3 regions of the Pseudoalteromonas sp. Scap06 genome follow, and region 1 is predicted to be linked to each of the others. Evidence: predicted binding sites of a transcription regulator. Region 1 holds the regulator's gene; each other region holds the start of a gene.

Region 1 (10,234 bases):
TTTTATTGGTGGACTTATTTTTGTATCACTGCGAGCAAAAAACCAAGACGACCCCTTTGTTAGCGAAGCCTGTGATGAAGTACCTGATAATGTCCCAACCAAAAAAGCCGTTTTTTGGTTAGTCGTCGGAATGATTTTACTTCCTGTTAGCTCACACTTTTTAGTTGGCTCAGCCGTTGATATTGCAAAATATTTTGGCTTAAGTGACTTAGTAATTGGTTTAACCATAATAGCCATAGGCACCAGCCTACCTGAACTTGCTGCTTCCATTGCGGGTGTTCTTAAAAATGAAGATGATCTAGCACTGGGTAACATTGTTGGCTCAAATATTTTTAATATTCTCGCGGTGTTACCGCTGGCAGGATTAATTAACCCATCAGTTATTGACGCATCAGTAGCTAACCGTGATGTTTTAATTATGATCGGTGCAACCTTGGCACTTATTGCTATGTCATTGAACTTTAGAGGTCAAAGACGTATCAATAGACTAGAAGGTGGCGTACTCATCGTCGCATTTATGATTTACCAAGGTTATATTTTTAGTCAAGTAGGGTGATCCATGGCAACGCTAAATTTTATTCAACAAGGCTTGCGCGTCCTTGATATAGAACGTCAAGCACTCAGCGATATCGCACAATACGTTAATGAAAGCTTTGATCAAGCGTGCCAATTAATGTACGACTGCTCAGGCCGTATTATTGTTATTGGTATGGGTAAGTCGGGCCATATCGGTAATAAAATAGCAGCCACTTTAGCGAGTACTGGTAGCCCCGCATTTTTTGTACATCCTGGTGAAGCGAGTCATGGCGATTTAGGTATGATTACATCAAATGATGTGGTTATGCTTATATCTAACTCTGGCGAAACCAGTGAAGTGCTTAATATTATTCCGGTATTAAAACGCATTGGCGCAAAAATGATTGCTATGACAGGCAACGAAACGTCAACCATGGCAACATTGGCAAATGTGCATGTGTGTATTAAAGTTGAACAAGAAGCCTGCTCATTAGGCTTAGCGCCAACAGCAAGTACCACAGCAACACTCGCTATGGGCGATGCTATGGCGGTAGCATTATTAGAAGCCCGTGGTTTTACCGCTGATGATTTTGCACTGTCGCATCCAGGTGGCAGTTTAGGCAAACGCTTACTCTTAACCTTAAAAGATGTAATGCACAGCGGTATTCACACGCCTATTATTAATGAAACGCAAACCATTAAAGACGCCTTAATTGAAATGTCAGCCAAAGGGCTTGGCATGACCGCTATTATAAATAGTAATCAGCAATTATCGGGGTTGTTTACCGATGGTGATTTACGCCGTATTTTAGAGCAACGTATTGATATACACAGCACAGAAATTAATGTTGTGATGACAAAGTCATGTACAACAGCCACACAAGACATACTCGCGGCTGAAGCACTGAACATTATGGAACAAAAACGTATTAATGGTTTAATTGTGATTAATGAGCATAATCAGCCCATTGGCGCACTAAATATGCAAGACTTACTAAAAGCGGGGGTGCTATAAATGCAGTTTGAAGATCTTTATCAGCCGTTAAGTGATGATGCAAAAGCGCGCGCAAAAAAAATAAAATTATTAATTTGCGATATTGATGGTGTATTTTCTGATGGACGTATTTATCTTGGCAACCAAGGTGAAGAGCTCAAAGCATTTAATACTAAAGACGGGTTTGGCATTAAAGCCCTTATTAATAGTGGTTTTGAAGTTGCCGTGATCACAGGTCGTCACTCAAAAATAGTTCAACAACGTATGAGCAATTTAACCGTACAACATATATACCAAGGCCAAGAAGACAAACTCATTGCCTATCAAGAATTAAAACAAAAATTAGCGCTCAGCGATGAGCAAATAGCTTACATTGGTGACGATGGCCCTGACATGCCAGTGATGGAAAAAGTCGGGTTTGCAGTAGCCGTAAACGACGCCCACCCACTGATTAAACGTTTATCGCATTATGTCACTCAGTTGCCAGGCGGCTTTGGCGCAGTAAGAGAGTTAACAGATTTACTGATGCTTGAAAACAATAAGCCACTTACTAGCCAAGGAACCAGTTCATGAATGTAGCTCGCATAATACTGAGCATCTTATTCATAAGCTGTATGGTTTGGCTTTGGTATCCTTATTTTTCTCAGGTAGATATTATTGCGGATGAACAAACTCAAACTATTGCTAAGCCTGATTACACTGCGATTGAGCTAAAACAAACCGCTTATAATGAGCAAGGTAAAATAAGCCACAAAGTAACTGCGGTAAAAATGGAGTTATACCAACAACTTGGTTTTACCTTTTTTGAAAAACCTATATTTACGTTATACAACGAGCAGCAAACATGGCGTATTAACGCTGATGAGGCCACCCTCTACGACGATCGTCAACTCGTATTAGAGGGCAATGTAAAAGCGCTAAATTTAGCCGATAACGCCATGATCGATACGATCACAGCCGATAGCATCAATGTAGATATAAAACTACTCACTATGCAGTCAGAGCAGCCTGTCGTTATTACAGGACCTAATTTAAAAATCACAGGTAAAGGCCTTGAGGCCGATTTAAAAACCGAAGTGATTAAACTTATTAACCATACGCGAACCCTATATTATGACCAATAACCTATTTAAAATTCTAATTGTTCCTTCATTACTGATTGCATTTCATAGCCATGCAGAGGAAACCGTTGAAGCTCCTGCTGCTAATCAAATTTCAATTAGTGCTGACAGACAAGAAGGTCAATTAAAAGAAAACGTGGGCATTTTTGAGAAAAATGTTGAAATTATTCATGGTAATCGCCGCATTAACGCTGACCGTTTAGAAGTACATAAACGTGATGACTTAGGTGAGAATAAGCAACTTTTAATTGCCACAGGCAGCCCTGCTTATTTTGAAGAAACACAAGCTGATGGCACCATTATGAGCGCCAGTGCGAATGAAGTGCGTTACGATGTTTCGCAGCGTTTTTTAACCTTAATCGGCGAAGCCAGTATTGCTCAAGCAGGTCAAAAAATAACTGCTAAAAGTATCACCTACGATATAGAGCAGCAGTTAATTAGCGCAGAAAAAGACGAAAACTCAACAGACCGTGTACACACTATTTTAGTCCCTGTTGAAAACAAAAAAGAAGACGATAAAGGCCAACCATGAGCACATTAAAAGCAGAGCTATTAGCGAAAAGCTATAAAGGCCGTGAAGTGGTGAAAAACGTTGGCCTAGAGGTTGAAGCTGGCAGCATTGTCGGCTTACTTGGCCCCAATGGCGCAGGTAAAACCACGACTTTTTACATGATTGTAGGCCTTGTACCGAGCGATAAAGGCAAAATATCAATCGATGATCAAGATATCACTTTATTACCAATGCACAGCCGAGCTCGCCTAGGGATAGGATATTTACCACAAGAATCATCGATTTTTAGAAAGCTGACGGTCTACCAAAACTTAATGGCTATTTTAGAAACACGCAAAGAGCTTAATAAGCAGCAACGTGAAGATACCTTAAATAATTTACTTGATGAATTTAGTATTCAACATATTCGTGACAGCCAAGGTATGGCCCTATCAGGTGGTGAGCGCCGCCGTGTTGAAATTGCGCGAGCATTAGCAGCAAATCCTAAATTTATACTATTAGACGAACCCTTTGCAGGGGTTGATCCTATCTCTGTATTAGATATTAAAAAAATTATAGAACACCTTAAAAATCGAGGAATTGGCGTATTGATCACAGATCACAACGTACGCGAAACTCTTGATGTTTGTGAAAAAGCCTACATAGTTTCTCATGGAGAGTTAATTGCATCAGGCACTCCAGAATATGTATTAAACGATAAAACGGTACGCGATGTTTATTTAGGCGAGCAGTTCAAGCTCTAATATGTGTGTTATTACACTAAGCATCTGCTAATATTAATTATACTAATTTAAAAGGATTGTTAGAGATAAATGAGGCAATCATTACAGCTGCGCATGGGCCAGCAACTTACAATGACTCCACAGTTGCAACAAGCAATTCGCTTATTGCAACTCAGTACATTGGATCTCCAGCAAGAAATTCAAGAAGCGCTCGATAGCAATCCCTTGCTTGAAGTTGAAGAACAAGATTACAGTGAAGATGCTGCGGGTAAAAACGAACAAAAAGCCGATATCGAAGAATCAACGCTAAGTGCTTCAGCTGATGAAAAACCTAGCGAATATGAGCAAGATAGCGGCGAAGCCATGACCAAAGACACCATTAGCGATGATATGGCAATGGATGTTACATGGGATGAATACATGAGCGCAGCACCTGCCTCTTCATCAGGACCAATGCCTGAAGATGAATCAATTTATCAAGGCTCTTCAACTGAAACGCTACATGAATATTTAATGTGGCAATTGCAACTGACACCGTTTAGCCCTACTGATGAAGCCATCGCGATTGCTATCGTAGAAGCCGTGGACGATTCGGGCATTTTAACTCTTAGCTGTGAAGAAATATTAGAGAGCTTTAATCAAGAGAACGACATAGAAGATGAAGTTGAACTTGATGAAATAGAAGCGGTATTAAAGCGTATTCAGCTATTTGATCCGGTAGGAATAGCCGCGCGTAGTTTACAAGAGTGTTTGTGTATTCAATTGAATCAGTTTGATCAAGACACGCCTTTTTTAAACGAAACAAAAATGATCTTAACTGATCACATTGATTTATTGGCTGCGCGTGATTATCGCACGTTAATGAAGAAAACTAAGCTCAAAGAAGATGAGCTTAAAGAGGTCATGACGTTAATTCACACCCTTAGCCCAAAACCGGCAGACACTATCGTTAGAGAAGAGTCAGAGTACGTTATTCCTGATGTGTCGGTTAAAAAAGTGAAAGGCCGTTGGGTGGTTGAACTAAACCCAGATAGCATGCCTAAAATTAGGGTAAACAGCCAATATGCAGCTATGTCTCGTACGGTCAAATCAAGTGGCGATAGCCAGTTCATTCGCTCACACTTACAAGAAGCTAAATGGTTTATAAAAAGCTTAGAGAGTAGAAACGACACGCTGCTTAAAGTAACCAACTGTATTGTGCAGCAACAACAGGCCTTTTTTGAACATGGTCCTGAGGCGATGAAGCCTATGGTACTTAATGACGTAGCCGAAATGGTAGAAATGCACGAGTCGACTATTTCACGTGTTACTACGCAAAAATACATGCATACACCACGCGGTATTTTTGAGCTTAAATATTTCTTTTCCAGCCATGTAAGCACTGAAAATGGTGGTGAATGTTCTTCAACAGCAATACGCGCATTAATTAAAAAATTAATCGCTGCAGAAAACTCAGCTAAACCATTGAGTGATAGCAAAATTGCAGATATATTGGCTGAGCAAGGAATTAAAGTAGCAAGGAGAACTATTGCAAAGTATCGCGAATCTCTAGCTATTCCCCCGTCAAATCAACGTAAAAGTTTGATTTAAGGCGTACAACAAAGAGGAAAATGTTTATGCAACTGAATTTAACTGGTCGCCATGTAGATATTACCGACTCGCTTAGAGACTACGTAAATAGTAAATTTTCGAAGTTACAGAGGCACACTGATCACATAACGAATGTGCACGTTATTCTCGATGTAGAAAAACTAAACCAAAAAGCCGAAGCAACCGTTCATGTTAGTGGCGCTGAGATTTTTGCTTCTACTGAACACCAAGATATGTATGCCGCTATAGACTCGCTGATTGACAAGCTAGATCGTCAAGTAATTAAACACAAAGAGAAACTTGCTCGACACTAACACTATGAAACTAAGCTCACTTATCTGTCAGGACTGCAGTAAAGCTGCGGTCCTTTTTAATAGTAAAAAAAGAATTTTAGAATTTATCAGTGAATTGGCTCACAATAAACTGCCCTATTTAGCTCAACAAGATATTCTTAATGCATTAACAGCAAGAGAAAAACTAGGGAGCACAGGTATAGGCCGAGGAATTGCAATTCCTCATGGTCGTATGAGTGGTGTACAAGAGCCTCTTGCACTTATATTAGTGAGCGAAGCGGCTATTAATTTTGATGCAATAGATAATCGACCGGTCGACATTTTTGTTGCCTTAATTGTACCCGACGGTGACAATAAGCAGCATTTAAAAACCTTAGCCACTATAGCTGAAAAGCTCAACGATAAAGAATTTTGTAAGCAATTACGGGCGGCAAAATCCGACAATGAGCTGTACCAGATCATTGTAAGTCAACCGTAGCAATAATAAAGGGTGATAAATGGAATTAATAATTATAAGTGGTCGCTCAGGTTCTGGTAAATCTGTTGCGTTACGCGTTGTTGAGGATTTAGGTTATTATTGTGTAGATAATATACCTTTAAATTTATTACCTTCTCTTGTTCGTAGTGTTTCCGACAGCTACAATAAAATAGCTGTAAGTGTTGATGTGCGTAACTTACCTAAAGAACAACAACAGTTTAATGAAATCATTGAATATTTGCCTGGTTTTACTAAGCCAACGGTGTTTTATTTAGACAGTGACGATCAAACCTTAATCAAACGCTTTTCAGAAACACGCCGTCTTCATCCTCTTTCTATTGATTCTCTGCCACTTGATTTAGCAATAAAAAAAGAAAAACAACTCCTTGATGTACTCATTAATCGTGCCGATTATATGATTGATACCACAGGCTTAAGTGTGCATCAGCTTGCTGAGTCTATCCGTGAAAAAATACTCGGTAAAAAAGACAAACAACTGATCATTACCTTTGAGTCATTTGGCTTTAAACACGGTATACCTAAAGAAGCCGATTATGTATTTGACGCTCGCTTTTTACCAAACCCACATTGGGAGCCTGAACTTAAGCCGCTTACAGGGCTAGATCAACCAGTAAAAGACTACTTAGCCAGTCACAGCATAGTACAAAAGTTTACATGGCAAATTCAAACATTCGTGCAAACATGGCTGCCTCATTTAGAAAGAAATAACCGTAGCTATTTAACCATTGCCATTGGCTGTACCGGTGGTCAGCATCGCTCGGTTTACTTAGCGCAAACTATAGGTGAAAGTTTTGCAATGAGTCATCCTAATGTGAAAATTCGCCACCGAGAACAAGAATAAAGCTTGAGAGAATATTAATGCGGTTAGAAAGTACATTTTTAATAAAAAACAAATTAGGCCTGCATGCCAGAGCGGCTACTGTGCTGGCACAGCTTTCTGTGCAATTTGATGCCTCAATCACGTTATTTCAAGACGATAAACAAGCCGCTGGCGACAGTGTACTAGCTCTTATGCTACTCGAAAGCAGTCAAGGCAAAGAAGTTAGGGTAGTATGTGAAGGCCCTGACGCAGAACCTGCACTTAATGCAATTGGTGAGCTCATTGATCAACGATTTAATGAGCAAGAGTAATCCTGCTCATAAGCTAAGGTTAATAGTGGTTGAGGTAGTTTACTGATATAAAGTAAGATAAAGCGATACCCCATCATCGTGTAATAAAATTTAATTAAGGACGCCAATGCCTGAAGCTTTAGAACAAGATATTCCACTACAACAACTAAAACAGGTGACTAAGTCACTAAATAGTGGTCAATTTGTTCAAGTTAGGCGCATGCTAGCAAAAACGGCACCTTGTGATACCGCACTTCTTTTAGAATCATCTCCCCATAAAATTCGTCGTATGCTCTGGCAACTGGTTGATCCCGATGTGCAGGGTGATGTACTTGAAGAGCTCTCTGAAGACGTACGTTTGGGCATTATTGCGCAAATGGCACCTGAGCACATTGCTGCTGCAACAGAAGACATGGGCCATGATGATTTAGGGGAAGTACTACGTAGCCTACCAGACACCGTATATAAAGACGTTGTTAGCGCCATGGATATTCAAGATAGAGAGCGCGCAACACAAGCACTATCTTACCAAGAGCGCTCTGCTGGCGCCTTGATGAATATCGATACGGTAACTATTCGCCCTGATGTGACTCTAGATGTTGTACTGCGCTATATACGCTTACGTGGTGAACTACCTGAGGGCACTGATGACTTATACGTTGTAGATAAACATAACTGTTTTTTAGGCGCCTTATCGCTGAGCACTTTATTAACTAATCCCCCTGAAAAAATTGTTCAGGACTTGATGGATGAAGAGTGTGAATCTATTCCTATTTCAATGGATGAAAGCGAAGTAGCGCAACTATTTGAACGGCATAACTGGATATCGGCACCAGTTGTCGATGACAACGCGCATTTGCTTGGTCGTATTACTATTGATGATATCGTTGATGTTATCCGTGAAGATGCAGAGCATAGCTTATTAAGCTTAGCGGGTCTTGATGATGAAGAAGATACCTTTGCGCCGGTCTTAAAAAGCTCTAAAAAGCGCTCAATTTGGCTAGGTGTAAACTTACTAACTGCATTGCTGGCTGCAATTGTGGCGAGCTTTTTTGAAAACACCTTAGCTATATTACCAATTCTTGCTGTGCTCAATGGCATTGTCCCGTCAATGGGTGGGGTTGCAGGCAGCCAAACCTTAACTTTGGTTATTCGCGGTATCGCGGTGGGCCATATCAACCAAACTAACCAACGTTTTTTATTATTAAAAGAACTCGCTATCGGCGCGATTAACGGTATGGTTTGGTCTATCCTAATTGCCGGTGTCGTTGCGCTTTGGCAATGGGATTTCAAACTCGGTGGTGTTTTAGCGTTTGCTATGTTTATGAATTTAGTTGCAGCAGGTATTGCGGGTGCTAGTATCCCACTATTGCTTAAAAAAATGAAAATAGATCCAGCCCTTGCAGGCAGTGTGGTACTAACCACGGTAACTGATATTGTTGGTATATTTGCCTTTTTAGGCACTGCAACTTGGTTATTGATTTAATTTTTTTATAAACGTTTATAAACAAAAACACCGCATCAATACGCGGTGTTTTTGTTTAAGCCGATAGTTACTTTACCTTGCGCGCTGGCGATTACCGCCCACCTTAGGTTTAGTGTTGGCTTTTTTAAACTGACTAAAGCCAGTATGACGAGTAAGCGCTGGACGACCGCCTTTACTGCCTTTACTGCCTTTGGCTTGCCTTTCATCTCTGCCTTCTTCTGGCACTAAACAATTTGGACCTTTACCAATGAGTTTAGCTTTGCCCATGTTACGAAGAGCTTCGCGGATCATCGGCCAACCGGCAGGATCATGGTAACGTAAAATTGCTTTATGCAAACGACGCTGGCGCGCCCCTTTTGGTACCGCAACTTGCTCTGTGTTATTTTTAATATTACGTAACGAGTTCATTTCAGTATGATAAATGGTGGTCGCATTAGCCATCGGTGATGGGTAAAAGTTTTGCACCTGATCAAGCTTAAAGTCATTCGATTTCAGCCACAAAGCCATATTAACCATGTCTTCGTCTTTAGTCCCTGGGTGAGCAGAAATAAAGTATGGAATTAAATACTGCTTTTTACCCGCTTCTTTAGAGTACTTATCAAATAGCGCTTTAAATTCATCGTAAGCCCCCATACCAGGCTTCATCATCTTAGATAATGGGCCATCTTCAGTGTGCTCTGGTGCAATTTTTAAATATCCACCAACATGATGAGTTACTAGCTCTTTAACGTAACGAGGATCACGTACGGCAAGGTCATAACGCACGCCTGAAGCAATTAAGATCTTTTTGATCCCTTTAACCTCACGCGCCTTTTTATATAAATCGATAGTTGGGGTATGGTCAGTATCCATATGCTTACAAATATCAGGGTACACACACGACAAGCGGCGACAGGTACTCTCTGCTTTTTTACTGGTACAACGCAGTTTGTACATATTTGCGGTTGGTCCGCCTAAATCAGAAATAACCCCAGTAAAGCCTGGCACTTTATCTCTAATTTGCTCAATCTCTTCAATAATCGATTCTTGAGATCGGCTTTGAATTATTCGCCCTTCATGCTCAGTAATAGAACAGAACGAACAGCCGCCAAAACAACCACGCATTATGTTTACCGACGTTTTAATCATATCGTAAGCAGGGATTTTGTCGTCGCCATAACTTGGGTGCGGAATACGCTGATACGGTAAACCAAACACATCATCCATTTCTTGGGTTTCAAGTGGATAGGCTGGCGGATTCACCCAAATAGAGCGATCGCCATGACGCTGAAACAACGCTCTTGCACAACCAGGGTTGGTTTCTTGGTGTAAAATACGCGATGCATGGGCATACAATGGTTTATTAACACTGACCTGCTCAAAAGCGGGTAACTTAACGTAAGTTTTTTCCCA
Region 2 (10,234 bases), 1.1 Mb from region 1:
CAGAGAGCATCCCCATTGGCCACTGGGCTAGCAAACCAGCAAAAATAGTCACTGACATAAAAATAGCAATTTCTGCGGCACCAAAGCCAGATAGCTTAGCAAATATAGGCGCTAGGCCATAAAAACTACCATTGATAATGCCTGCAAAGTGCACCGCAGTAAGCGACTGTGGCACTTTTTTAGCGTAATCAAACAGGCTCATTTTTATCGGCTTTAACGGTTTTGGGTGAATTCTACGAGTGATAGAAATTGGAATAATACCGATAGCCAACGCCATGCAGACTAAAAATAGCGGTGCATACCCTAGCTCAGGAAATTGTGCGAGCGCTAGTTGGCCTAAAATCATCCCTAAGTAAGAGGTGATCATATAAAAAGAGAAGACTCGCCCGCGAGACTCAGGCGCTGATTGTTCGTTTAGCCAGCTTTCTAGCACCATGTAATTACACATCATCCCTAAGCCAACAAAAAGCCTAAGGCCTAACCAAATATATAGATTGTCGCTTACTCCGTGTGCGGCCACACAGGCTGTCACTGCAGCGGTACTAGCGGCAAATGTTCTGATGTGACCCACCGATTTAATTAAATGGTAACCAAGCTTTGAACCCAGTAATAAGCCAAGGTAATAACACGAGGTCATTAGGCCTATCCAAAACGTAGACGTGCCTTGTTTACCTAAATACAGGGCTAAATAGGTTGTAAGTAAGCCGGTACCAATAATTAAAAATAAATTGGCAAAATATAGTGATGGAAATGATTTCATTTAAATGCAAATTATTGAGCTAAGACAACTAGATACTAGAGCAAGCATGAAGGTTTTCCAAGCTGTAAAAAATGTGTTCTGTAATAATGATCACGTAACGTAAGAATATAGAGTGTCCGATAAATTATTTATTAATAAAAATAGCTTTGGATAAAATAGCGACCTAAAAATCGGGCGGGTGAGTGCAATGCTAGAATAGCGAGTGTATTGCAGGTATTATGCTTAAAGATAATTTTAAGCATTACTTACTCTTTAGAGAGGAAGTTAGGGTCTGTTGACCTTTTAAGGTTAAATTTGCAGCAGTCTGTTTGGTATTTAGGCAAGGCAGCGCATATGTGGTGTGGTTATTCCCCATAAATAGGCGATAACGCAGCATCAATGCCAAACAGGCGCTGCCCGAAGGGTTCTGCCTAGGGGCGATTTACTCTTTGTTGCTCGGTTTTTACTTAGCCCACTAGGTTACAAACCTCGCGCCGCGATTAAACAGCCCCTAGTTTGAACAAATTTTAATCCGCAAAGGTCAACAGACCCTAATGGCAGCAGTAATATTTTTTTGGAATTAAAAATGACCAGTGATAATCAAGCTATAAATAAGCGTAAAAAGAATAATCCGCTTATCGAAATCGTATTTAATATCATCATACCTTCAGTCATTTTAATGAAATTTTCAGGGCCTGAATATTTAGGCAGCGTGATTGGCTTAATTGTGGCGCTTATATTCCCTATTAGTTACGGTATTTATGATTTTATAAAAGCGGGCTCATTAAATTTTATTTCACTTTTGGGCTTTTTAAGTACTTTGCTTACCGGTGGTATTGCGCTGTTTGAGCTTAATGTTGAGTGGTTAGCAATTAAAGAAGCGGCTATACCAGCAATCATTGGTTTTACCGTGCTGATGTCGGGCTTTTTTGGTAAACCCTTGCTAGCCAAGCTCTTATTAAACTCACTTTTATTTAAGTTAGACACTATTTACGATGCCCTTGATGAGCGCGGCAATACGCAAAACTTTAAACAAAAGATTACTAATGCTAATTACTTATTAGCGCTGACCTTTGTGTTTTCATCAACGATGAATTACCTCTTAGCTAAATGGATTGTTACTAGCCCAGCAGGTAGCGTGGAATTTAACGAGCAACTTGGTGAAATGACGCTATTGAGTTATCCAGTGATCGCGATTCCATCTATGATAATGCTGATTGGAATTTTTATTTATGTGATTAAAGTGCTGACCAAGCTGACCGGTATGAAGTTTGAAGAAATGGTTAATGCCGAGTAGATATAACGCATAAAAAACCGTTGTTTAGCAACGGTTTTTTTTGCTATCAATATTTACTTGTAGTGAGAGTAAAGTTGGTAATTAGTTCTGTGGTACGGAATAAGTTTATAGTTTGGTTGTAAAAAAGTGACTAAGTCGGTGAGTTCAGATACGGTCATGGTATCGTTAAATACCGTCATTTTTGAGCTGCCATCTTCATTTCTGGCGTCGGGTCTATAAGGCCTAGAAAACCGATGTGAGGGGTTGATCACTGACGTGACCAGCTCAGCATAAGAAATTATTTTGGTTTTATTACCTCCTAGCTTAATAGAAATATCGTCATGTTTTGTTACGCTGCTATCTTCAACGCCTGCAAGGGTGTGACATGCCAAGCACTTATATTTTAAAAACACGGCTTTACCTTGTTCTGCATTCCCCTCTGGCAAGCTAAAACCTCGTGGAGAATCAACTCCTTTATCACAGCCTGTGAGTGCAATTAAACACACGATTAGTAGAGTGTATTTCATTAGAGCTCCTGTATTCTCAAATTAATTTTACGCATTACTAACGCAAACTCATTTGCGTCAACAAATGCTTCTTTTAAGAAATAGCCTAATTTGAGTGTAGTCAAAGAGTGGCGAATAGCCTAATTGTTGTGCATATATGCTCAAGGAGAATAACTAAAGAGTTGAATGATAATTAATGATGGAATGAAACATCACAAGCATGAAAAAGCCCAGCAACTTGCTGGGCTTCGTAAACTGAACGTTTACCATAAATATTAACTGTTCAATTGGCCTGTAGATGACTCTATGTGGGCGCGAACAAACCATTGGTATTGCTCAAGCTCTGCAAGTTGCGCAATGATCATATCTTCAGATACCGGATCAAGCTCACCGAGTGACTCAATAGCTTTACGATGATCACCGTTAACGCCGTTATATACTTTATCTAATGCAGCTAGGTGTTCAGTTACTAAACCTTTGCCTATAGCGTAATCTTCCCATGTACGACGATCAACAATTGATTTTGGTGTACCAACAGGCACGCCGCCTAAAGTGGCAATACGTTCTGCTATGGTGTCGGTCATTTCACGCACGGTTTCAACTTGTGGGTCTAGCATTTCATGTACGCCAATAAAGTTTGGACCTACTACATTCCAATGAATATGTTTTAAAGTTAGCTGTAAATCAATTAGCGCTACCATGCGATCTTCTAGAACAGATATTGCTTTACTTGCTGATTCATTTTCTACACCGGGAGCGGTAAATTCAGCGACTTTGTTTGCATTATTACTGTTACTCATTATGCCTCCTACTATTTCAAAATAGTGTTCGCTTAACTCAAGTGAGTGTTTTAATTGCGATAACGAACACGTCTGTTCTAATAGAAGCAATGAGCATGCCGTTAGATTTTTTATTGTAAGTTACTGAAATTTGATGATTTATTTTTTTTAATAAAGCTTTAAGGAGTATTTAGCTTAAAGGGGTATGAAAAACATGCACTTTTTTTGTAAATTCTGCAAAAAATACATTTAAAAATGGAGTACTTTAAAGGCTCTTTTTGCCTAAGGTATTTAGGCAAAAAGAAAAGTAGAGTTCAGGGTTTAATCGCTATAGCGTTTTTTAATATTGATGTGCTTTTAATACTTCAAGCGGAATAATGTCGAGCGCTTTTTGGTTTGTCGCTTCAAGTACCACAGGAGGAGCAACGCTCGCAGCAATGGCATGATACCAACGAATCGCACATAAACACCACTTATCGCCAGCTTTTAAACCAGCAAAATCATACAAAGGATTAGGGCTAATTAAATCGTTACCTTGCGCCTTGGAAAACTGCAAAAATTCGTCGGTCATAATGGCGCATACACTATGATTGCCAAAGTCTGAATCTGGTACATAGCAAAATCCCTCTCGGGTATAGCCACCGTTGCCACAGCAAAGTTGTAAGCGAGTTCCTAGTACATTTAATTGATTAGCCATATGAAAACTTACCTTGTAATAACCATTAAAAGCAGGGGGTTTACCATAGCAGGCTGTTAGTGACTTAGCTATCTATGCTGTTAATTTTATATATCTTTTAAGCGAATAAAAACTGCACTTAGTGAAGCCAAATGCAGTTTTTATTAAATAAGGGATTTACGAGAGCAGTGCTGCAGCTAAACGCACAAAATCAGAAGACGTTAAAATACCTACTAGCTGACCTTGCTCGCTCACAACGGGCATGCAACCGTGGCGATTATCTACAAAAAATTTAACGACATCTGATAGCGGCTGCTCTGGCGTTACACTGATAAAATCACTCACCATAATATCTTCTACTTTTGTGAGTTTTTCTTTGCGTTGTAATGCATTAGCACCAAACGTTGCCATGATCCCCATAACTTTGGCGACCATTATTTTTTGGGTAAGCATACCGACAAATGCGCCGTCTTCGTCAATAACAGGAATATGACGAACGTTTTTTTCTTTCATTAAATTGTGTGCGTCATGCAAAGTGCTTTTTATGTTTACCGAAAATGGGTTAGCTGTCATTAAGTCTGTAACGTTTTGACTCATGTTTATTCCTTTATATTATCTGCAGTGTATCAGCATATATTAGCGTTATTTTTAAGCTTTGCACCTTATTCAGATCAAGGTTTTTACGTATTTTATAAACTGAGGGAGAAGAGGCAACACTTAATTAAATGCCAAAAAGCATTTAATTAAGTGCTTAAAACTACTGGTAAGTGTTATTCATAGCCACGTGGTGTTTTAGTTTTGATAACTGCGATGTATCCATGCCAACTAGCGTAACTAAGTAGTGGCATAATAATAATGAATCCAGCGGCACCTGCAGCAAAGCCCAGCGCTACCAGTACGAATATACAAATTGACCACACAACCATGGCTGCAAAGTTTTCTTTGACTGCGTGGATTGAAGAAACGACTGCGGTCATTATATCAACACGTCTTTCCATCATAATTTGCGGGGTAAATGCTGAGATTGAAAACACACTGACCAACAAAATTCCGCCGATAATACTGCCTATAGTTAAAAACGCAGAAAGTTCTTCAAAGGTGGGGTTTACATGGTTTGGATATAATGCATGCACAATTGCAGCTAGGCGCATCCAAATAATCATAATCACCATGAGTAATACCGCAAAACCCCATTCACCTACGGGGTTACGAAACATTGATTTTAATGAATGGCTTAATGTAGGTTTGTGGCCTTTTTCAAGTTCCCAGGCTACATCGTATAGGCCAACGGCGAATACCGGACCGATTAAAGCAAAAGCAACGGTTGCAGGTAAAATAGCTAAGTGGCTGTCGGTAAGTACAACAGAGTAAACAATCGCTACCGGAATAAGCGTGAAGATTAAACCGTAAATTAAACTTAACATGGGCGCGCGCGCCATATCTTTAAACGCTAACGAAAGCCAGTGAAAAGCGGCAAATGTATTTACTTTGTTGCACTCTAAACAACGTGCGAATTTAGTGTCTTTATCTATTGTGTTTGTAGTTGGCATAAAGATGCTCCTTTTTTAGTCACCTTTTAGGTTTAGAACATAGATGTTCTATTTACAACTCATAAACGCTTATACGCAAGATTTAGTCGCTTTGTTCATTTGTTAGTCATTTTTGTTGGGTTAGCTATTTTGTTTATTTAAATATATGTTTGAGCATGTACTTAAAAAGTGGGTTCGTATTTCTTTTCCACAGTGGTAATCTAAGCCCTGAAGCTAATTTTAAGAGACCGTAATGAAGGAAAATAAACAACAATTTCAAGGAGCTTTACTGGGTAGTAAACGGTTTTTACCTCTGTTTGTGACGCAGTTTTTCTCTGCTTTAAATGACAATGTTTATAAGCAATCAATCCTGCTTATTTTAATTTTTCAGGCTGCTACGGTAGCTGATGGTGCCTTTTATTCTAATCTGGCGGCAGGATTATTTATTTTACCGTTTTTTCTATTTTCAGGCATGGCTGGGCAAATTGCAGAAAAGTTGGAAAAATCAAAACTGATCAGCATGGTAAAGTTTTGCGAAATTCCTATTATGCTGGTGGGTGTAGTATCGATTTTAACCGAGCAGGTTTGGTTAATGTTAGGTACTGTATTTTTAATGGGTTTACAAAGCACTTTTTTTGGGCCGCTTAAGTACTCTATTTTACCGCAGCATGTGGCCCCAAATGAGCTAACTAAAGCGAATGGACTGGTGGAGTCGGGCACTTTTGTCGCTATTTTATTGGGCACCGTATTTGGCACCTATTATATAACCCAAACAGCGGGCCCTATTTATATCAGTATCGCAATAGTAAGCCTTGCAGTTATTGGCTTTTTAAGCAGTCGATTTATTCCTAAAAGTGCAGCCAATAATGCTAACTTAAAAGTATCGATTAACCCTATTACTTCAACCAAAAGTGTTTTTAATGCGCTTAACGCACAAACCGAGTCGGTGGGTAAGTCAGTATTAGGGATCAGTTGGTTTTGGCTTATTGGTGCGGTGATACTAACGGCGCTCCCTAATTACGTAAAACATGTAATGGGAGGTGATGAGTTGGTGGTGACAGCTGCTTTAGTGGTGTTTTCGTTGAGTATTGCATTGGGGTCTTTATTGTGTGAAAAGCTATCGCGCTCACGTATTGAGTTAGGTATTGTGCCTTTTGGTGCACTATTAATTACCTTATTTTTATATTTACTAAGCCAAGAGCCTGGTATTGAATTTTATCACCAAGTGAGTGAGTTACAGCTTACTCTTGAACAAGTGATTAATACCGGCGATATGCTCTGGCATTTTGTTTGGATGGCAGGAATTGGTATTGCCGCAGGGTTTTATACGGTACCTTTGTATGCACTCATTCAGCAGCGTACTCACCCCGATAGCCGTTCACGAGTAATTGCAGCTAACAATGTGTTAAATGCATTGTTTATGGTTGGCAGCGCCGTTTTAAGTATTGTTACTTTAACGCTATTACACTGGGATATTTCACAATTACTGTTGTTATTAGCAGGGCTTAATTTACTAATATCGCTGTACATATACACCAAAGTACCGGAGTTTTTCTTACGTTTTATTATCTATATTTTAGCGATTTGTATGTATCGTGTGCGCACTAAAGGCCAGCTCAATATTCCCGATGAAGGAGCTGCGGTGGTGGTAAGTAATCATGTTAGCTTTGTTGATTGGATGTTTATTTTAGCGGCGTCACCTAGGCCTATTCGGTTTGTTGTATTTGCTCCTATTTACTATTCACCGGCACTTAATTGGTTATTTAAAATGGCCAAAGCCATTCCAATCGATAGTCAAAAATCAAATCCTAAGGCGTTTAATAAAGCTTTTGATGACATTGCGCAAGCACTGGAACGTGGTGAGCTGGTGGGTATTTTTCCTGAAGGAAAGCTCAGCGGTGATGGCGAGGTTGATGTATTTCGCCGTGGCATTGAAAAAATAATTCAGCGCACGCCTGTGCCTGTTATCCCTGTTCATTTAGATGGATTATGGGGCAGTATGTTTAGTCGAAAAACTAAATGGCGACTACCTAGACCCAAATGGTCGTTGGTAAGCGTAGCGATTGGTGAGCCAGTTGCGTCTGAAAATGTGAGTGCCGATGACTTACGTGATCGAGTACTTGCTTTAAAGTAGCTTTACAATAAAAAAGCGCTGCAATTAATTGCAGCGCTGTGGTTGTATTACTTAATGGTTATTAACGGTCTAAATTCATTACTTTAGTCCATGCCGCAACAAAGTCTTCTACAAACTTTTGTTTTGATGTATCAAAGGCATACACCTCAGCAACTGCACGTAGTTCTGAATTTGAACCAAAAATCAGATCAACCGAAGTAGCAGTGTACTTTTGCTCACCCGACTGACGATCAAAGCCTTGATAAATACCAGCATCAGACGATTTTTTCCATACCGTCGACATATCTAATAAGTTAACGAAGAAATCGTTATTTAGTGTACCTGGCTTATCAGTAAATACGCCGTAGTCAGTGCCTTTGTAGTTTGCATCAAGTGAGCGTAAGCCACCAACTAATACAGTCATTTCAGGAACTGTTAGGTCAAGCTGATCCGCTTTATCAATCAGCATTTCAGTTGGTGATTTATAGCTTTTCTCTGCATCAAAATAGTTTCTAAAACCATCGGCAGGAAACTCTAATAAGCTAAATGCATTAACGTCAGTTTGTGCTTGTGTAGCATCACCACGGCCAGCATTAAACGGAACGTCTACTGAGTAGCCTGCATCTTTGGCTGCTTTTTCAATCGCTGCATTACCACCAAGCACAATTAAATCAGCAAGCGATACCTGGCTTTTACTAAATAAGCTGTCGTTAAAGTCAGCTTGAATCGCTTTTAATACTTTAAGTACTTTTGCGGTTTCTGCTGGATTATTTACTGCCCAATCTTTTTGTGGTGCTAGCGCAATACGTGCGCCATTGGCTCCGCCGCGCATATCTGAATCACGGTAACTAGCGGCCGATGCCCATGCCACACGTACTAACTCAGGTACACTTAGGTTCGAGTCTAAAATAGCAGTTTTCAGCTCTTTTACTGCACCAGCATCAATGTTTGATTTAGTCTCTGCTGAAATAGGGTCTTGCCAAATTAAGTCTTCTTTTGGTACTTCTTTACCTAAAAAGTTACGTGGTGGTCCCATATCTCTATGAGTTAATTTGTACCATGCTTTAGCAAAGGCTAGTTGATACTCTTTAGGGTCATTTAAAAAGCGTTCAGCAATTTTGCGATATTCAGGATCAAATTTTAACGCTAAATCGGCAGTGGTCATTACCGGTGGGTTAAATTTACCCTTAACGTGCGCATCAGGTACTGACTTATGTAATGATTCATCTGTTGGGATCCACTGAATAGCGCCAGCAGGACTGCGAGTTTGTTTCCACTCAAAGTTAAGTAGGTTGCTTAAGTATAATGATGACCAGCGAGTAGGTGCTTGTGTCCATGCGCCTTCTAAACCACTAGATACGGTATCTTCAGAGTGACCTTTACCACATTTATTTTTCCAGCCTAAACCTTGCTCTTCAATACCTGCTGCAGCAGGCTCTGCACCCACACAGTCTTTAGGTTTGTGCGCACCATGCATTTTACCAAAGGTGTGACCACCGGCGATAAGTGCTAGGGTTTCTTCATCGTTCATCGCCATGCGAGAAAACGCAACGCGAATGTTCTTAGCTGAACCAATAGGATCAGGAACCCCTTTAGGCCCTTCTGGGTTTACATAAATTAAACCCATGTGAGTTGCACCTAGCGGGCGTTCTAGTTTGCCGCTGGCATCTTCACGGTCGCTGGCAAGCATTTCTACTTCAGGACCCCAGTAAACCATGTCTGGTTCCCAATCGTCAGTACGACCACCAGCAAAACCATAGGTTTCAAACCCCATGTTTTCTAAGGCAACATTACCGGCTAATACGATTAAGTCTGACCATGAAAGGGCTTCACCGTATTTCTGTTTAATTGGCCAAAGTAAACGGCGCGCTTTATCCAAGCTTACGTTATCTGGCCAGCTATTAAGCGGCTCAAAACGTTGTTGACCACCGCCAGCACCACCACGGCCATCAAGCGTACGATAGGTACCTGCACTGTGCCAGGTCATACGAATAAAAAATGGGCCATAGTTACCAAAATCTGCTGGCCACCAATCTTGAGATTGAGTTAGTAGAGCGTCGATATCACTTTTTACAGTGTCTAAATCTAGGCTGTTAAATGCCTCTGCATAATTAAAGTCACTACCGTAAGGGTTTGAACGTAGATCATGATCGCGAAGAGGAGATAGGTTAAGTTGATCTGGCCACCAAAATTGGTTGGTTCTGGTTGCCCCCATTTTTGCCTCACCCATGCCTACAGCACCTTGTGGCTTAGACATTTGTGGTTTTTCTTGACTAAAAGCAGAGCCAGACATAAGTGCCACACTTATAAATCCAACAAGCGCTTTTTTTGTAAATGATCGGTTTTTCATTGTCAGCTTCCTTAAAGTTAACGAATCTCGTTATATACAAAGCGTATTAAAAATAGGGTCTACTCATTTAAAAACAGTAGGTTGATACTTCATTCAAGTTGTTAAACAAGCCTGAATGACTGAGCGATGGGAATAGTATAGTAAAGGGGCTAAAAACTGTGTGCGAAATAAAGCGATTGATGCAATCTATAAAAATGATTTATTGAAGTTAATTAATTAAATAAACGAATCACTAAAGAACTTTGAAAGCGGCAGACATAAAAAAG
Region 3 (10,234 bases), 1.3 Mb from region 1:
ACTGCCTCCGCCATCAGGTGCGGGGCGTTATTCTTATTTAACAGCCGTGACTGAAATTGAAAATGAGTTAGTTGAGATTCTCGATGTTGAGCAAATTTTAAACGAGATTTGTCCAGTAAATACAGAGGTTAGCGCAGATGTTGCGGCTCAGGCTCAAGGTAGTATGCAAAAAGATTTGGGTGAGCGTATAGTATTTATAGCCGATGATTCGGCCGTGGCACGAAATCAGGTTAAACGAGCGTTAGAGCCTTTAGGCGTAACTACTGAACTTGCTAAAAATGGTAAAGAAGCTTTAATAAGACTAAAAGAAATTGCAGAGCTTGATTGTGTTAACGATATTACAGAGCGAGTAGGGTTACTTATTTCAGATGTAGAAATGCCCGAAATGGATGGTTATACGCTCACTGCAGAAATTAAAGCAGATCCCAAACTTGCACCACTGCATGTGATTTTACATACTTCATTAAGTGGTGTTTTCAATCAAGCAATGATTGAAAAAGTAGGGGCTGACGATTTTATAGCGAAATTTAATCCAGACGAGCTTGCTACAGCCGTTAATAAGTGGGTTCATTGTGATTAATAAACATAGGTGTTATTGATTTGACTAATAAAGATTTGCAGCAAACAGAATACGATCAATTTCGCTTATTTTTAGAACAACAGTGCGGTATTGTTTTAGGTGAAAATAAGCAGTATTTGGTTAAAAGCCGCTTGGCACCATTAATGTCTCGGTTTAATGTTGAATCGTTATCTGAACTGGTTAGCAAAACACTTGGCGTACATGAGCGTCAATTGCGCGCTGCTGTTGTTGATGCCATGACAACCAACGAAACATTGTGGTTTAGAGATCAATACCCATTTGAGTTGCTCAAAACCAGATTATTCCCTGAATTTAAAGCGCTAAATAGACCATTAAAAATATGGTCTGCTGCGAGCTCTTCAGGGCAAGAACCTTATTCAATTGCTATGTCAGTGGCTGAGTTTCAATCAAGTAGCCCTGGTGTTTTAAAAATGGGTGCACAAATAGTGGGTACTGATATATCAAATACCATGCTAGATATGTGTAAAAACGCTGAATATGATGCATTGGCACTGGCTCGCGGGCTATCTGCTGATCGTCGTAAGAAATTTTTTAAAGATAGCGGCAATGGTATGGCACAAGTGGTTGACTCTTTGAAAAAGCAAGTGAGCTTTAGGCATTTAAATTTGCTCGACTCGTACGCCTTGATGGGTAAGTTCGATATTATATTTTGCCGTAATGTTTTAATATATTTTTCACCTGAGGTGAAAGCCAAAATAATTGCACAATTTTCTCAAGCACTTAACCCTAAGGGGTATTTATTTTTAGGTGCGTCGGAATCTATGTCTGGTTTGAGTACCGAATTTGATATGGTACGTTGTAACCCCGGCATTATTTACCAAAAGAAATAACGAATATTAAGATATACCCCCTCCTAAAAACGGCGCTGTAGCGCCGTTTTTTGTTTTTATCATCACTACTTTCATTGCTGGCTTACTTATTGCTTTACTGATACTAAGTCAATTTTTTGGAGATAGTTATGGCTATCAGTTTTGATAAAGCATTAGGCGTGCATCCGCATGCGATGTTGATCCGTTCGCAAAGAGCAGAAATGCTCGCCACTAATATCGCAAATGCTGATACGCCCGGCTATAAAGCAAAAGATATCGACTTTGCCTCAGCATTAAAAACGGCAAAGTCTAACCAACTAAGCGGCAATACGATGGTAAGAACCAACGAAAAACACATTGCCGGTGGTACCCGTTTTGTAGGTGGAGATGAATTATTTCGTACGCCAAATCAAACAGATACAGGTGATGGTAACTCTGTTGATATACAAGTGGAACGGAACTTGTATACACAGAATGCTATGGAGTATCAGGCCAGTGTCCAGTTTCTTAATGGTAAATTTAAAGGCCTGAAAAAAGCCCTCGGTAGTCAAGGAGCCTAATTATGAGTTTATATAATGTGTTTGATATTGCAGGTTCGGGTATGAGCGCGCAAAACGTGCGATTAAATACCACCGCAAGTAATATCTCTAATGCCAATACAATTAGCTCTTCACAAAATGAAACGTACCGAGCGCGACAACCTGTATTTGCTGCGGAGCTAACAAAAGCGTCAGCGTCAGCAAGCAACCCACAGGGCTCTGCCGTTGGTGTGAAAGTGTTAGGAGTGGTTGAGAGTGATAAACCACTACAAATTGAATATAACCCAAACCACCCGAGTGCGGATGAAAATGGTTACATTTATAAACCCAACGTGAATGTTGTTGAGGAGATGGCAAATATGATTTCTGCATCTCGCTCTTATCAGACAAATGTTCAAGTTGCTGATGCAGCTAAGCAAATGTTAAGTAAAACACTGCTGTTAGGTCAGCGGTAACTGAGGGTAGCTCATGAGTAACGATATTAGTACTTCTTCATCCTACATGGACTCTTTACGTTGGCAAGATAAGCAAGTGCCACAAAAAGAAGACAGTGATGCGTTAACCCAAGAAGATTTTTTTTCGTTGTTAACACAGCAGTTGTCATATCAAGATCCCAGCAAACCTGCTGATAACGATCAGATGATTGCACAAATGACAAACTTTACCATGGCTGAAGGAATATCAAATTTGAACTCTAACTTTGATTCCTTAGCTGCGTCGATGACATCAAATTCGGCATTGCAAGCATCAACACTGGTTGGCAAACAAGCTTTGTTGGAGTCGGATACACTGGAGCTTAATGAGTCGGGTGAATCAAGAGGTTCTGTTGTAGCTGAAAAGCCAGTCGATAGTTTAATGATCCGCATTGAAGATGCATCCGGGCAGTTGGTTAAAACTATAGATTTAGGCACTCAGCCTGCAGGAGCCATCCGTTTTGCATGGGATGGTAAAAATGAAGCGGGTGAACGGCTACCACCTGGTGAATACAACATCAAAGCAGAGGGTAGTACAAATGGGGAATTTTCAAGCCTCCCATTAGCTACATTCAAAAATATTGAAAGTGTTAATATTAACGGCTCAAGCGGCATTATTATTAATACTAAAGAAGGTGCGGTTAGGCTGACTGATGTCGCAGAAATCGCGTAATAGATTTTATGTATTTTTTTAGCCATCAGGCTAAATATTTTTAGGTTAGAGGTTAATTATGAGCTTTAATATTGCATTAACAGGCCTTGCTGCCGCACAAAAAGATTTGGATGTTACCGCCAATAACATTGCCAACGTAAACACCACTGGTTTTAAAGAGTCTCGCGCCGAGTTTGCTGATGTATACGCATCATCAGTATTTAGCGCCGGTAAAACAAAAAATGGTGATGGTGTGCAAACGACCATGGTTGCCCAGCAGTTTCATCAAGGGTCGCTGCAGTTTACTAATAACTCACTGGATTTAGCGATCACGGGTGAAGGTTACTTTGCAACTACTCAAAGTCTGGATTCACAAGACCAAACTTTTACACGTGCTGGAGCATTTAAGCTTAATAAAGACAATTTCGTTGTTGATGCCAAAGGTAATTTTTTACAGAGCTTCCCTGTTGATGAGGTTACCGGAGATACAACCTCAGTAAGTCTTAGTACTTCATCTGCATTACAAATACCAGACTCTTCTGGTTCACCACGCTCTACAAGTAACGTATATACTTCTTTCAACCTTGACTCACGTAAAGATGTTGTGGCAGTACCGTTTGATGCAACAGACAGCAGCACATATACTGCATCTACATCGACTACAACTTATGACTCTTTAGGTGAGCCACATGTTTTACAATTCTTTTTTGTAAAAACAGCGCCTAATGAATGGCAGGTACATGGCACGCTAGATAAACAACCGTTTGATGCTACTGGTGCTGCAACGGCAACACCAAGCCCTCTAAGTACCTTTGGGTTTGATGCAAGTGGTTTGCCTGCAACTACCAATGGCGTTCCAAATGTCGGTCCAACCTTTACTGATGTTAATTTAACCGGGGCTAATTTAAGTGGCCTATTAAGTAATGGTGCTCAGTTTAGTGATATAGCTATTAACTGGCGCGACGAAGCGAATACATCAAATAAAGTTCCAAGCCAGTTTGCGAGTCGCTTTGAAGTAAAAGCACTAGAGCAAGATGGTGCGACAGTAGGTCGCTTAGCGGGTATTGATATTGGTACTGATGGAAAAGTAGTTGCATCGTACAGTAATGGTGACTCAACTTATTTAGGTCAAGTAGCCATGGTTAGGTTTGCAAACTCACAAGGTTTACAACAGGTGGGTGATACTTCATGGAAAAAAAGTTTAACCTCAGGTGAGCCGATTGCGGGTGAGCCGGGAACAGGGACTTTAGGCAAAATTAATTCTTCAGCCCTCGAGCAATCAAATACAAACTTAACCACAGAGCTGGTTGATTTGATTAGTGCGCAGCGTAACTTCCAAGCAAACTCTCGTGCGCTTGAAGTGAATTCAACACTGCAACAAAATATCTTACAGATCCGATAATCATATTTTGACTTATAAAGGCTGCTTAATGCAGCCTTTTTTATTCCTCTCTTAAAATCTTATTCATGCTTTAATTTAATTTGGCACTTATATTGCATTTACTCATATATAGATTTCTTAATGAGTCGATGTTATGGATAAAATGGTCTACATAGCCGCATCTGGCGCTAAACAAAGCATGCAAGGGCTTGCTCTTAAAGCCAATAATTTGGCAAATGCAAACACCACTGGGTTTAAATCTGATTTTGCGCAAGCGCGCTCAATGCAGGCTTTCGGTGAAGGTTTGCCGACTCGTGTTTTTGCTATGCAAGAGCGTCCAGGATCAAACATGACATCGGGCGGTGTTGTCGAAACAGGTCGCAGCCTTGATATTGCTATGAGCGATAACGCCTGGTTGAGTGTTCAGGACGCCTCTGGTAATGAAGCTTATACAAAAGTGGGTTCGTTAAATATAACGGCTGAAGGTATGCTAACTACCAGCGACGGTCGTCAAGTTATTGGCGAAGGTGGGCCAGTCATATTACCTGTACCGATTGAAAAAATTGAATTTAGCAAAGATGGCACTATTCAAGTTCGCCCTCAAGGTGCACCGGCTAACTTTTTAGAAGAAGTTGATCGCCTAAAAGTGGTTGATGCAAACAACGCCACGCTTGAGAAGGGTAACGATGGTTTATTTAGAGCTAAACCAGGCGAAATAGTTGAAACATCAGCCAATGTACAAGTATTAGGTGGCACATTAGAAAAATCGAATGTAAATCCTGTGCATGAAATGGTCGATATGATCAGTCACCAACGCCAATTTGAATTACAAGTAAAACTGATGAAAACAGCTGAAGAGATTGACGAACGTCAAGAGCAGCTGATGCGCATCGTTTAACTTTAACGTGAGGGTATTATTATGAATCCAGCATTATGGATAAGTAAAACAGGGCTTGACGCTCAACAAACTGATATATCGGTTATATCAAATAACTTAGCGAACGCCAGTACAGTAGGTTACAAAAAAAGCCGCGCTATTTTTGAAGACTTGCTTTACCAAAATATTAATCAACCAGGCGGTCGATCATCGCAAGATACCGAAATGCCGTCAGGCTTAATGCTCGGTGCGGGTACTAAAGTAGTAGCTAACCAAAAAAACTTTTCGCAAGGTAATATGCTCACTACTGAAAATTCATTGGATTGGATGATTTCTGGTCCTGGGTTTTTTGAAGTACTGCAACCAGATGGCAATATTGCATATTCGCGAAACGGCCAATTTACTACTGACGGCGACGGGCGTGTTGTGACCTCGGGTGCTGGTTATGTTGTTCAGCCTGAAATGAATGTACCTGACGATGCACAGTCGATCACCGTATCTCAAGATGGTGAAGTGTCAGTTCGCGTAAAAGGTCAGGCCGAAAACGTGGTTATTGGTCAGATCACGATTAGTGATTTTATTAATCCGTCTGGCCTTGAGCCTATAGGGCAAAACTTATATACCGAAACCGCTGTAAGTGGTGCGCCTGTTCAAGGTAATCCGGGGGTTGAAGGTTTAGGTACGATTATTCAAGGTTCACTTGAAACATCAAATGTAAATGTGACCGAAGAGTTAGTTAATTTGATTGAAACGCAGCGCGTTTATGAGATGAACTCAAAAGTGATCTCAGCCGTTGATGAAATGATGAGTTATATCAATCAACAGTTATAGTTTTGGGGGATTGTATGCGTAATATTATGTTATTTACAGTAGGGACTTTACTATTAAGTGGTTGTGTAGCTACACAAAATAATGAGGTAGTACAAGACGATCCCTATTATGCACCTATGTATCCAGAGCCTAATATGGAGCCAGTAGTCGCAACCGGCTCTTTGTTCAGTACTCAATTATCGAATGATCTTTATGCCGATAAAAAAGCACTGCGAACAGGCGATATCATTACTGTTAAATTACAAGAGTCAACCCAAGCGACTAAAGCAGCTAAAACAGAAACGGATAAAGAAACCGATGCCAGCCTCGACCCTGTGATTGGCTTAGGTGGTTTACCGGTAAATATTGGCGGCGATAGCATTCAATTTGGTATTGGCAGTGACTCCTCATTTAAAGGTGACTCAAAATCAAATCAATCAAATAGCTTAGTTGGCGATATTTCGGTTAACGTAATGCGAGTACTACCAAATGGTAATTTAGTGATTCGCGGTGAAAAATGGCTAACGTTAAACACCGGTGAAGAATTTATTCGCTTAGAAGGGTTAGTGCGTCCACAAGATGTCAATGCCGATAATACCGTTGAGTCTAATCGAATTGCGAATGCGCGTATTCAGTACTCAGGTAAGGGCCAAACACAAGAGGCACAAAGCCCAGGTTGGTTAACGCGTTTCTTTAGTAGCTCATTGTTTCCCTTTTAGAGGACATTCGACATGAATGGTTTTAAAGTTTTTTGTTTTATGGTGCTACTAGGCTGGCAATTTACTGCCAGTGCTGAGCGAATTAAAGATGTGTCTATGGTCGAAGGGGTGCGCTCAAACCAATTAGTGGGCTATGGCTTAGTTGTTGGTTTACCAGGCACCGGTGAGCAAAGCCGTTTTACCGAGCAAAGCTTTAAAGGCATGCTTAATAGTTTTGGTATTACGTTACCTTCTAGTTTAAAGCCAAAAATTAAAAATGTTGCAGCGGTTGCTGTTCATGCTGAACTCCCCCCATTTAGAAAGCCAGGGCAAACCATAGATATAACTGTATCATCGATTGGCAGCGCAGGCAGCTTGCGCGGTGGCACATTACTACAAACATTCTTAAAAGGGGTTGATGGTAATGTTTACGCCATCGCTCAAGGCAGTTTAATTGTAGGTGGCTTAGGCGCTGAAGGCCTTGATGGTAGTCGCGTTGTGATTAATACGCCAACGGTAGGACGTGTACCAAATGGTGCAACCGTTGAACGTGCTGTTAAAAGCCCATTTATGCAAAACGACTATATTACCTTTAATTTAAACCGTCCTGATTTTACTACTGCTAAACGTTTAGAGAAAACCATTAATGATTTAATTGGTCCAAATAGCGCTCAAGCACTCGATGCAGCTTCTATTCGCGTTATTGCACCTCGTGATGCCTCGCAGCGCGTATCGTACTTATCAACTCTTGAAAACTTAGAATTTAAACCAGCGGATACTTCGGCAAAAATAATTGTTAACTCACGTACCGGCACCATTGTTATAGGTAAAAATGTAAAATTACAACCTGCGGCAATTACCCACGGTGGTTTAACAGTAACGATTGCGGAACAACAAAATGTAGCGCAGCCAAATCCTTTAGCAGAGGGTGAAACCGTGGTTACTCAGCAAAGTATTATTGATGTTGATCAGGATGACTCACGCGCTTTTGTATTTGACCCTGGTGTAAGTCTTGATGACTTAGTACGTGCAATTAATGAAGTTGGCGCTGCCCCTGGCGATTTAATGGCGATTCTTGAAGCACTTAAAGAAGCTGGTGCAATTAACGGTCAGCTTGTTGTAATTTAACCTTTAAAAAACACCGTTTAATATTTTATTGCGGTGTTTTTTACTTTTTTTTCCTGCTTACTCCCACCTTTGAAAATCTCGCTGGCTCAATTATTGCATTATCTAGATATTATTAATTATTGTGTCAAAAAGCTGATGGAAACAAATCATCTAGATAAGCAAAACTTTTTTGATTTAGGCAACTTAGACTCTTTGCGTCGAGATGCTTTAAACAGCGGTGACGCATCAACCGATGCATCTAAAGCGGCGTTAAAAAAAGCGGCGGCACAATTTGAAGCTATATTCACCCAAATGCTGCTTAAAAGTATGCGTAAAGCCAATGAGGCTTTCGAAGATAAAGAAAGCCCGTTTAATGCTAGTGGCGTTAAGTTTTTTGAAGAAATGCACGACCAACAAATGGCCACAGAGCTTTCATCAAATGGCTCTTTGGGTCTTGCAGATTTAATTGTGCAGCAATTATCGCCAGATGGAAAAAACTTTATGCCAGGCTCTGTTCTTCGCACAACGTCAGATTTCTTTAGTGACCAACGTGCGGGTAGCACCTTACCTCATCAAGAAAATCAAAAGGTCACTGAAAAAGTGCCGCTCGTTGATTCAACTGAAAAAAGCGAACAAAACATAGCGTCTGGCACATTTGAAAGTGCTGAGGAATTTGTGAGCACAGTGTGGGAACACGCAAAAACAGCGGCTAAAAAAATTGGTTTAAATCCGGCGGTTATGGTCGCACAAGCGGCATTAGAAACTGGCTGGGGTAAACATATTATTAGTAAAGGTGATGGTAATAGCTCAAACAATTTATTCAATATTAAGTCAGATAAAAGTTGGCAGGGTGAAAAGGCCAGTAAGGTCACTTTAGAATTTGAACAAGGTGCTGCAGTTAAAAAGCAAGCAAGCTTTAGAGCGTATGACTCGATAAAAGATAGCGTGAATGATTTTGTGGATTTTTTAACACAGAACCCGCGCTATCAAGATGCATTAAACAATACGGCAAAGCCGCATAAATTTTTAGACTCTTTACAGCAAGCTGGTTATGCAACCGACCCTAATTATGCAGACAAAATAAAAAGAGTGCTGAACAGTAACGAATTGAAGAATATCGCCACAAGCGTGATCCGCCAGGGAGTAGAGTAACATGTCGTTTAATTTATTAAACATTGCTAATTCAGGAATAAGAGCAAACTCTGAGTTATTGCAAACGACAAGTAAAAACATCGCAAATGTTAATACCGAAGGGTATGTACGTGAGCGCACCGAGTTTACCACCATGATTGATAATCAGGTAGGCCGTGGCCAAACGTACCGGTTATTGAATGAGTTTGCGCAAAAGCAATTAAATCGAGATACTTCAAATAAAAGTTTTTTTGATCAATTTGTTAGTGAAGCGAGTCGGGTTGATCAAATTTTTTCAGAAAAATCAAACAGCTTATCAACTAGTATCAACTCAATGTTTAATAACGTGCAAGAAGCCCTTAATCAACCTTCATCAACGGTTGCTCGTTCATTGGTGATGAGTGATGCACAAAACCTGATTGACCAAATGGATCGGCTTGCAGGTATCGTATCAGAGCAAAAAGCAGTGGTTAATGAGCAATTAGAGATTTTTTCAGAAGAGGCGAATACGTTAATCGAAAGTATTAGTTCGTTGAACCAAGAAATTGCGGGTGTTCATGGTACCAAAAACGAAGCTGATGCGAGCTCTGCTTATAATGAGCGTGATAAAGCAATACGTGATTTATCTGAGCTAATTGATATAGAAACACTTGATGGCCCTAATGGTGAAAAACAAGTGTTTATGGGCACAGGCGAAGCCGTTGTTATGCAAAATGGGTCATTTAACTTGTTTTCGATTAGTGGCGATCCTGATGCTAACTTTAAAGAGCTACGCTTAGATGTAAATGGCGGTAAGGCTGTGCCACTCGATATAGACCCTACTAAACTCAAAGGTAAAATTGGCGGTTTATTAGCATTTAGAGACGATATTTTGGTGCCGGCACAAAATCAAATTGGCCAGATGGGTATTGCGCTTGCTGATTCGTTTAATCAGCAAAATCGTTTAGGTATGGATGCAAACGGTGAACTCGGAGGGGATATTTTTGATATCCCAACAGTCAGTGCTTTTGTTTATCAAGCCAATACCGGAACAGCTAATATGTCAGCAACCGTTGAGGCTGGTAAAGGCAGTGAACTGCCAGCCAGTGATTTTGTGATCACCTATACGGGTAATCCTAACGAAGTAAGTATTCAGCCAATTGATAATAAAGGTGAA

The links. Region 1 encodes sigma-54, which starts transcription at its own class of promoters, with help from an activator protein. Its sites were predicted from a motif close to GTTGGCACGNNNNTNGNNT; they were not measured.
Region 2: the regulator sigma-54 is predicted to act here: its motif matches at 3,406-3,424, upstream of dps (DNA starvation/stationary phase protection protein Dps).
Region 3: the regulator sigma-54 is predicted to act here: its motif matches at 4,556-4,574, upstream of FLM47_RS11535 (flagellar basal body rod protein FlgF).

What each region holds. Positions count from the first base shown of each region.
Region 1 is NZ_CP041330.1:419,746-429,979, reverse strand. Features, by position in the region: gene FLM47_RS02010 (calcium/sodium antiporter) at 1-556, shown strand, start outside; gene FLM47_RS02005 (KpsF/GutQ family sugar-phosphate isomerase) at 560-1,531, shown strand; gene kdsC (3-deoxy-manno-octulosonate-8-phosphatase KdsC) at 1,532-2,083, shown strand; gene lptC (LPS export ABC transporter periplasmic protein LptC) at 2,080-2,634, shown strand; gene lptA (lipopolysaccharide transport periplasmic protein LptA) at 2,624-3,163, shown strand; gene lptB (LPS export ABC transporter ATP-binding protein) at 3,160-3,885, shown strand; gene FLM47_RS01980 (RNA polymerase factor sigma-54) at 3,955-5,454, shown strand; gene hpf (ribosome hibernation promoting factor) at 5,481-5,768, shown strand; gene ptsN (PTS IIA-like nitrogen regulatory protein PtsN) at 5,773-6,225, shown strand; gene rapZ (RNase adapter RapZ) at 6,245-7,087, shown strand; gene FLM47_RS01960 (HPr family phosphocarrier protein) at 7,105-7,377, shown strand; gene mgtE (magnesium transporter) at 7,484-8,842, shown strand; gene FLM47_RS01950 (YgiQ family radical SAM protein) at 8,915-10,234, opposite strand, start outside.
Region 2 is NZ_CP041330.1:2,707,209-2,717,442, reverse strand. Features, by position in the region: gene FLM47_RS12600 (MFS transporter) at 1-760, opposite strand, end outside; gene FLM47_RS12595 (VC0807 family protein) at 1,326-2,036, shown strand; gene FLM47_RS12590 (c-type cytochrome) at 2,090-2,542, opposite strand; gene dps (DNA starvation/stationary phase protection protein Dps) at 2,797-3,321, opposite strand; gene FLM47_RS12580 (DUF2237 family protein) at 3,641-3,997, opposite strand; gene FLM47_RS12575 (HPP family protein) at 4,154-4,573, opposite strand; gene FLM47_RS12570 (DUF2189 domain-containing protein) at 4,747-5,526, opposite strand; gene FLM47_RS12565 (MFS transporter) at 5,759-7,639, shown strand; gene katG (catalase/peroxidase HPI) at 7,701-9,968, opposite strand.
Region 3 is NZ_CP041330.1:2,475,434-2,485,667, reverse strand. Features, by position in the region: gene FLM47_RS11565 (chemotaxis protein CheV) at 1-580, shown strand, start outside; gene FLM47_RS11560 (protein-glutamate O-methyltransferase CheR) at 601-1,431, shown strand; gene flgB (flagellar basal body rod protein FlgB) at 1,560-1,970, shown strand; gene flgC (flagellar basal body rod protein FlgC) at 1,973-2,404, shown strand; gene FLM47_RS11545 (flagellar hook assembly protein FlgD) at 2,418-3,095, shown strand; gene flgE (flagellar hook protein FlgE) at 3,154-4,476, shown strand; gene FLM47_RS11535 (flagellar basal body rod protein FlgF) at 4,610-5,353, shown strand; gene flgG (flagellar basal-body rod protein FlgG) at 5,375-6,163, shown strand; gene flgH (flagellar basal body L-ring protein FlgH) at 6,178-6,861, shown strand; gene FLM47_RS11520 (flagellar basal body P-ring protein FlgI) at 6,874-7,968, shown strand; gene flgJ (flagellar assembly peptidoglycan hydrolase FlgJ) at 8,104-9,099, shown strand; gene flgK (flagellar hook-associated protein FlgK) at 9,101-10,234, shown strand, end outside.